Regions from separate parts of the Paenibacillus sp. S02 genome, predicted to be linked through region 1. Evidence: predicted binding sites of a transcription regulator. Region 1 holds the regulator's gene; the other holds the start of a gene.
What was found. The regulator CtsR, encoded in region 1, represses protease genes until heat stress. The targets are predictions, from matches to a motif close to ATGGTCAATAAAGGTCAAACA.

Region 1 (3,830 bases):
AACAGCTTCTTCCTGAGCCAAAGCAAGCACTTTCTGTGCACGTTCCGTAAATCTTCCAAACATCATATATCCTGCACCTCCACAGTGTGTATTTCAGATCATTCTATATATTAAAGGGTTGTGCCTAATTTTTGCCGGATCAGCTTCGCCCGGTACATATCGCGCTCTTCGGTATTCATTTTATCCCCAAAGCTTTTTTGCAGGAACCCGGGTTGTGTCATCACATTCAGCTCATTCATCGCTGCGGTGGAAGGACGCTCCAAAATTCCTAAATCTACGCCAAGACGTACATCGGATAGCCGCTGTGCAGCCTCCTTGGAATCCAATACTGCTGCATATGACAAAATACCGAATGAACGCATCACCCGATCTGTAATTCGCAGCATAGATTCATTCATTAGCCTTTCTCTGGCAGAACGCTCATGCTCAATAATTTGTAGCACCACGCCATGTAGATTCTCAATAATCTCCGCTTCGGTTTGTCCCAGTGTAATCTGATTAGATACCTGAAACAAATTTCCGACCGCTTCGCTACCTTCACCGTAAATGCCACGAACTGTAAGACCTACCTGTGAAACAGCAGACAATATACGATTGATTTGATGAGTCATGACTAATGCGGGCAAATGCATCATCACCGAAGCTCTCATACCTGTGCCGACATTCGTCGGACAACTGGTCAGAAAACCTCTCCGATCATCAAATGCATAATCAACATGCGCCTCAAATGCATCATCAATAATCATAGCGCGTTCCCAAGCTTCCCTAACCTGACATCCCGGATATAAGCACTGGATACGCAGATGATCCTCTTCGTTTATCATAACACTAACCGATTCATCATCGCTTATTAAAACAGCACCGTTACGAGATTCGTTCGCCAAATTAGGACTAATCAAATGCTTCTCAACCAGCACCCGCTTGTCGATCTCATCCAACTCGGATATTTTCAACGTATGAAAAGTACCAAAACCACCCAAATCATCATACTGAAGGATATCCGTTAAGCGTTGAAGTGCTTCTTCCGATTGCTGATTGGTAGCAAGCATGGGAAAAGGCAGATGCTGCAAGTTACGCGCAATTCTCACCCGGCTGCTAATGACAATCTCCGAATCCGCAGCATCACCACGCATCCAGTCACTTAGCGGCTTCTCCGTAAACCGAATATTGGGCATTACGCATCCCTCCTACTCTTCACAAACTTTACTCTTTAGTCATTTCTTTTTCAAGCTCTCTGATTTGATCCCTAAGCTCAGCAGCTGATTCAAATTCTTCCTGTACAATATGCTGTTGCATCTCTTTTTTCAAATCGTCAATTTGCCGTTTAACCTTCAGTCGGCCTCCAGTGCGAACCGGAACTTTACCAACATGATTCGTACTGCCATGCACACGCTTGAACAGAGGGTCCAGACGACTATCAAAATATTGATAGCACGATGGGCATCCGAAACGTCCTAACTTACTAAACTGTGCATAGGTCATGCCACAATCCTTGCATTGCAGGTTCTGCGGACCACTGTGGCCTGGAGACTGGCTCTTTGTACTGGAGTCAAAATCCAACATCCCCGACAACAAGCTATGAATCGAAAAGCCGTTAGGTGTTCCAGGGATCATCTCCCCTTTTTCCTTGGCACACGTCTCACAAATATGAAACTCTGTCTTTTCGCCATTCACAATTTTGGTGAAATGCAAAGTTGCCGGCCGCATATTACATTCTTGGCACAGCATAAAAGCACCTCCTTCAATGTCAGGATTTATACCAATCCCTACATCCAAACGTTAGTCTCTATTCACACACTATTTGGTCGCCAGCAACGAGATCAGCATAGCCTTAAGCAATCTTGCTCGCAGTTGATCACGATAGGGAAGCTTCAGTAATAATGTATCCCTTGATAAAGCAGCCTTCATTAGATTTGCTTCCCTTTTGCTTAAAAAATGGGCTTCCTCTAACTGATAAATCAGTCCTTCGGCTGCCGATTGGCTTATTTCCTCCCCGATGCTCTGATGAAGATGTGTATGGATGGCATGCTGTGCAGGCAGCTGAATTCGCTGAATACGAATGTAGCCCCCGCCACCGCGTTTACTTTCCACCACATAGCCTTTTTCCAGCGTAAACCGGGTGCTAATTACATAATTAATTTGCGACGGCACGCAGGAAAAGCGGTCAGCCAGATCATTGCGCTGAATCTCCACTAAACCTTGGGGACTTTCCAGCAATATACTCTTCAAATATTGTTCAATAATATCGGAAACATTGCGCATTTCATCATCCTCCACTAACGGAAACGCAAGTATTCAAGTACATTTCACGCTCCACAGAGTCCGCCGTATATTGAACTTAACCAAACGGTAAAGTCACGAATCTAAGCTGTATTCAGGCTATTGCCTGATCTACATCCATTGGAATTGTACCGTTTTGTCTCTAGTGTGGCCTTTATTTGCGATTAATCATACACTTCTCTTATGTTCATAAGAGTCAGCTCCTAACTATACGCAAATCATTTCGATCCTCATTTACTTCTTTGCTATCAAAATTACCTTATACAGCTAATCCATCAGCATAGTACTTCTACAGAATCACACTAGGCTTGATTGACTTTGACTTTCTTTGACTATATTCATATTATAGCACATTATTCATTTTTGCCAAGGGGTCAATACCATTTTTCGCAATCTAATTATGTTTTATACAATACCATAAAAAAACTCTTCCCATTACAGAAAGAGTTTTGAAAATTATGATAACCACACAAGTCATGTTCCCTGAAAGATGGAGCCTAAGAAGAACTAAATGGCCTTTATCAGAAAAAATCCAATAAGAACGTTTGTTTTACTGGTATTACACGTTTAAGTGCAGACACAGACTCACTGCCCCCTTCAATACGACCCCATTTATACAGATCATCAGCCTGCTGGTAGCCAAGCATCAGAGTGGTCAGTGACTGAATCCCAAGTTTCAAGTCAGCTACTATGGCGTTTTCAGATGAATTGCTTATATCCACTCTCTCCAGATGTCCTTGCCCCTTCGTAGTAATCGTTAATCTCCATAATCCATCATTCCATGGAGCATACCGATCAGTCAGATTTAAGGTTAAACTTGTTTCTTCTCCAATCTGTTCAAAAGGGTATCTTTCTATAAAAGCAGCTGCATCCACAATACGACCCATAAAATAAGGCACAGTTTCCTGTTGAATTCGTGGATCATCGAGTAAAAATGGCAGATTGTCATCTGCTGGAACGTAATTAAATTTACCTTGGGCTATCATTGAGTCATGATTTGCAAAATAAGTCCATAAAGCCCGACGAGCCGTCTCATTTTCATAAATCAACTCATCACAATTCAACTGTTTATCTTCAATTTTGTATAGTGCATATCCCTGAGGATCGCCTGTTTCTGAGTAATATACCGCAGTTCGATAGTTCTCATTTAAAATCCGCTCTTGCCACCATTCCTTATCTCGTACCAGCGTGCCATTATAACGAGATGCATACGCTTGATACACTTGGTCCAATTCTAAAATATCTTTGACATCGCGTTTGACTGTACCTTCTGTTTTAAGTTTTGCAGGGAATTTATCAATGGGAATGACGTACTTTTTATATTCAATATACGTTTCCCAACCAAATTTACGATAGAAGGCAAAGGAGAATGGATGCAGAAAAGAAAGGCTTTGTCCCGCAGACTTCATTTCTTCAAGCGCATGCGTCAGCAAACGTGACACCATGCCTCCGCGACGCTTTTCTGGCCACGTTGCCACACCAGCAATGCCCCCCATATCAAAAACCTGACCGTTTATGTATACCTGTAGCGGTAACAAAGTCAGTTTAGC
Region 2 (3,830 bases), 940 kb from region 1:
ACAGTAACGCTGAGTAAAAGCCAGCTAAATCCGATCACAATTGCGTCTCAAACACTTCCAGCTTCAAGTAATGCAAAGGTGTCCTACAAGATTAAGTACCCGCAAATTAGTGGCAGCCAGCTGAATCCTGAGGCTCAACAGGCCATTAACAATGTGCTTAAAAAGCATGCAGAAGGTATAGTGGCAGCAGGCAAAAAGATGATGGCTGAGGGAGAGGCTACAACAGAAAGACCGTATGAGTTCGGGAATGATTTTGCGATTGCCTATAACAAAGATGGTATTCTGAGTGTGATTATGCAGGACTACTCGTATACGGGTGGCGCACATGGCATGACAGCACGTAAAGGATATACGTTCTCGCTCGCTGATGGTAAACTGCTGCAATTGTCTGACGTATTGAAGGCAAATCCGAACTACAAAAAGTTCCTCAATGTTGATTTGAAGAAAAAAATTGATGCACTTCAGGCTGGCGAAGGATTCGGCAAATTTAAAGAGCTGGCGGCAGATCAGAATTTTTATGTGACTAACAGTGGAGTAACAATCGTGTTTGATTTGTATGATTATGCGCCATACGCGTATGGAATTCCGGAGTTTACCTATTCGTTCGGTCAATTGCTGCCTCAAGGCGGAAAGCCTTTTGCGGGACAGAATGAATAGTAGAAATAAATAAGTTCAATTGTCTATAACCTAAAAAACAATAAAGCAAAAAAGCTGCCTACCGGATAAGAAAATCCGGAGCAGCTTTTTCATTTACCAGTTAACGAGAGATGAATTTCTTCCCTTATACACCTTCTGGAGAGGAGCTAGTTAGCACTTTATCAATAATACCGTATTCCTTGGCATCATCAGCAGACATGAAGTAGTCACGGTCTGTATCTTTTTCAATGCGCTCCAGTGGTTGGCCTGTGCGATCTGCGAGAATGCGGTTCAGTTTATCACGCATTTTCAGAATGCGGCGTGCGCGGATTTCGATATCCGTTGCCTGACCTTGTGCACCACCCAGGGGTTGGTGAATCATAATTTCACTGTTTGGCAAAGCGAAACGTTTACCTTTGGCGCCTGCATTCAGCAAGAACGCGCCCATGGAAGCCGCCATACCTACGCAAATCGTAGATACGTCAGGTTTAATGTATTGCATCGTATCGAAAATGGCCATACCAGCTGTAATGGAACCGCCAGGGCTGTTAATATACAAGTGAATATCTTTTTCAGGATCTTCGGCAGCCAAAAACAGCATTTGCGCAATTATAGAGTTGGCTACAACGTCATTGACGTCCGAGCCTAACAAAATAATGCGATCCTTTAACAGTCTGGAATAAATGTCATAGGCGCGTTCGCCGCGGTTACTTTGTTCTACTACCATAGGAACATAGCTCACGTCAAAAAACCTCCCTTAAATATCGTTAGTGGATTTGGTGGACATGCCGATTACACGTCCCTTATTTATAAACTGTTACCGTATTAACCACATGATAAACAATTTCAAACAAAAAGTCAAAGAAAGTCAAACTAATGATTAAAAAAAAGAGCCCTCAGCGCTCTTATTGGTTAAAAGACTATATAGAAGCATTTAAGCGTTCATTTAAAATGGCGCGCCCGCGAGGAATCGAACCTCGATCTCAGGCTCCGGAGGCCTACGTCATATCCGTTGGACCACGGGCGCATAGTTGAATCAATGCAAACAACTAACTAATTAAACAGCTAATTGGAAACAAAGATGATTATATGATATACAGCAGTGAATTGCAAGCTTTTATTAAATGCGCATATTCAGATAAATGGTTGAGAAATATAGGTTCAGATAGACTTGCATGTGGAGCAAATATTGGTTAAGATATACGTGGGACTTAAAAAGTTATCCCGGGACGTTTTAAGACCAGTTAGAGATAGAGCATTAGAGACAGAACTTAGAAGTGTGCGGGAGTGGAAAGCATGCGAAAGATATTAGAAATACAGAAGCAGCTTCTGCCCGACCTCATGGATGTTTTGAAAAAAAGGTACACGATCCTGCATCAGATTATGCTGTCCGATGTTGTTGGACGCAGAACACTGGCAGCTTCACTGAACATGACCGAGCGCGTGTTGCGCGCCGAAACCGATCTTCTTAAAGCTCAGGGGCTAATTGAGATTGAGAGTGTAGGCATGAAGGTGAGCAAAGCAGGACTGGATCTGCTGGAACAGCTGGAGCCGATTGCGAACAACTTGTTCGGCCTGTCCCAATTGGAGGACCAGATTCGTCAAGCCTATGGTTTGAGGAAGGTGGTTGTCGTTCCAGGGGATTCGGATGCTTCTCCGTTAACAAAGCAGGAGCTGGGGCGCGCTGGAGCAAAAGCGTTGCTGAGTGTTATGGACGACGAGGATGTGGTCGCTGTAACAGGTGGCACGACGATTGCCGACGTGGCGGAACAACTGGCACTACCTTCTAATGGCCCACTTAAGGGTGGGTGGTTTGTACCGGCACGCGGGGGTTTGGGAGAAAGCATGGAAATGCAGGCCAACACAATTGCTTCCACAATGGCTCGCAAGGTAGGCGCTCAATACCGTCTGCTCCATGTACCGGATTTGCTCAGCAATCATGCTTACAACTCCTTGCTTGAAGATACGAACATTCAGGATATATTGAGCCTGATTCGCGAGAGTCGTATCATCATTCACGGGATAGGCAACGCCATAGCGATGGCACATAGACGTAAACTTGATCCCGAAACCTTTGCCCAGATCAGCAGTGAAGGAGCGGTAGCCGAATCGTTTGGTTATTACTTTAACGAAGATGGCGTCGTTGTTCACAGAATGCTGACGCTTGGACTCCGATTGGAGGACATTAGGCGTACCGATACGGTTCTAGGTGTAGCTGGAGGCAAAAACAAGGCGGCCGCTATTCATGCGGTACTGCGTTTCGGGCAAGAGGACATTCTAGTCACCGACGAAGGCGCTGCTGTTGAGATTGTAAGTCGTTATTTAAATGATTAATATAGGATTTATGAATAATGTTGTCTTGACGGACTTTCGGGTCTGTCTTGAATATATAAAACTAAACTAAACGAACTTTGGGAGGAACTCACTCATGACAGTTAAAGTTGGTATTAACGGTTTCGGACGTATTGGACGCCTTGCTTTCCGCCGGATTCAAAATGTGGAAGGTATTGAAGTAGTAGCAATCAATGACTTGACAGATTCCAAAATGTTGGCACATTTGTTGAAATATGATACAACACAAGGTAATTTCCAAGGACAAGTAGAAGTACATGACGGCTTCTTCAAAGTAAACGGTAAAGAAGTTAAAGTTTTGGCTAACCGCAACCCTGAAGAACTGCCTTGGGGAGACCTGGGTGTAGACATCGTTCTGGAATGTACAGGTTTCTTCACAACTAAAGAAGCTGCTGAGAAACATTTGAAAGGCGGCGCTAAAAAAGTTGTTATCTCCGCTCCAGCTACTGGCGACATGAAAACTGTCGTTTACAACGTAAACCATGAAATTCTGGACGGTACTGAAACTGTAATCTCCGGTGCTTCTTGCACAACAAACTGCCTGGCTCCTATGGCTAAAACACTGCAAGACAAATTTGGTATCATCGAAGGTTTGATGACTACAATTCATGCTTACACTGGCGACCAAAACACTTTGGATGCTCCACATGCTAAAGGTGACTTCCGTCGTGCTCGTGCAGCAGCTGAAAACATCATCCCTAACACAACTGGTGCTGCTAAAGCAATCGGTTTGGTTATCCCTGAGTTGAAAGGTAAATTGGATGGCGCGGCTCAACGTGTTCCAGTACCTACAGGTTCCCTGACTGAGCTGGTAACAGTTCTGGAGAAAAACGTAACTGCTG

Region 2: the regulator CtsR is predicted to act here: its motif matches at 1,491-1,511, upstream of clpP (ATP-dependent Clp endopeptidase proteolytic subunit ClpP).

Annotation. Positions count from the first base shown of each region.
Region 1 covers NZ_CP073682.1:5,329,165-5,332,994, forward strand. Annotated here, with positions in the region: gene clpC (ATP-dependent protease ATP-binding subunit ClpC) at 1-66, opposite strand, end outside; gene mcsB (protein-arginine kinase McsB) at 111-1,175, opposite strand; gene mcsA (protein-arginine kinase activator protein McsA) at 1,204-1,728, opposite strand; gene KAI36_RS23825 (CtsR family transcriptional regulator) at 1,798-2,262, opposite strand; gene KAI36_RS23830 (GNAT family N-acetyltransferase) at 2,802-3,830, opposite strand, start outside.
Region 2 covers NZ_CP073682.1:212,863-216,692, forward strand. Annotated here, with positions in the region: gene KAI36_RS00945 (PdaC/SigV domain-containing protein) at 1-657, shown strand, start outside; gene clpP (ATP-dependent Clp endopeptidase proteolytic subunit ClpP) at 782-1,378, opposite strand; tRNA gene KAI36_RS00955 (tRNA-Arg) at 1,589-1,663, opposite strand; gene KAI36_RS00960 (sugar-binding transcriptional regulator) at 1,933-2,970, shown strand; gene gap (type I glyceraldehyde-3-phosphate dehydrogenase) at 3,065-3,830, shown strand, end outside.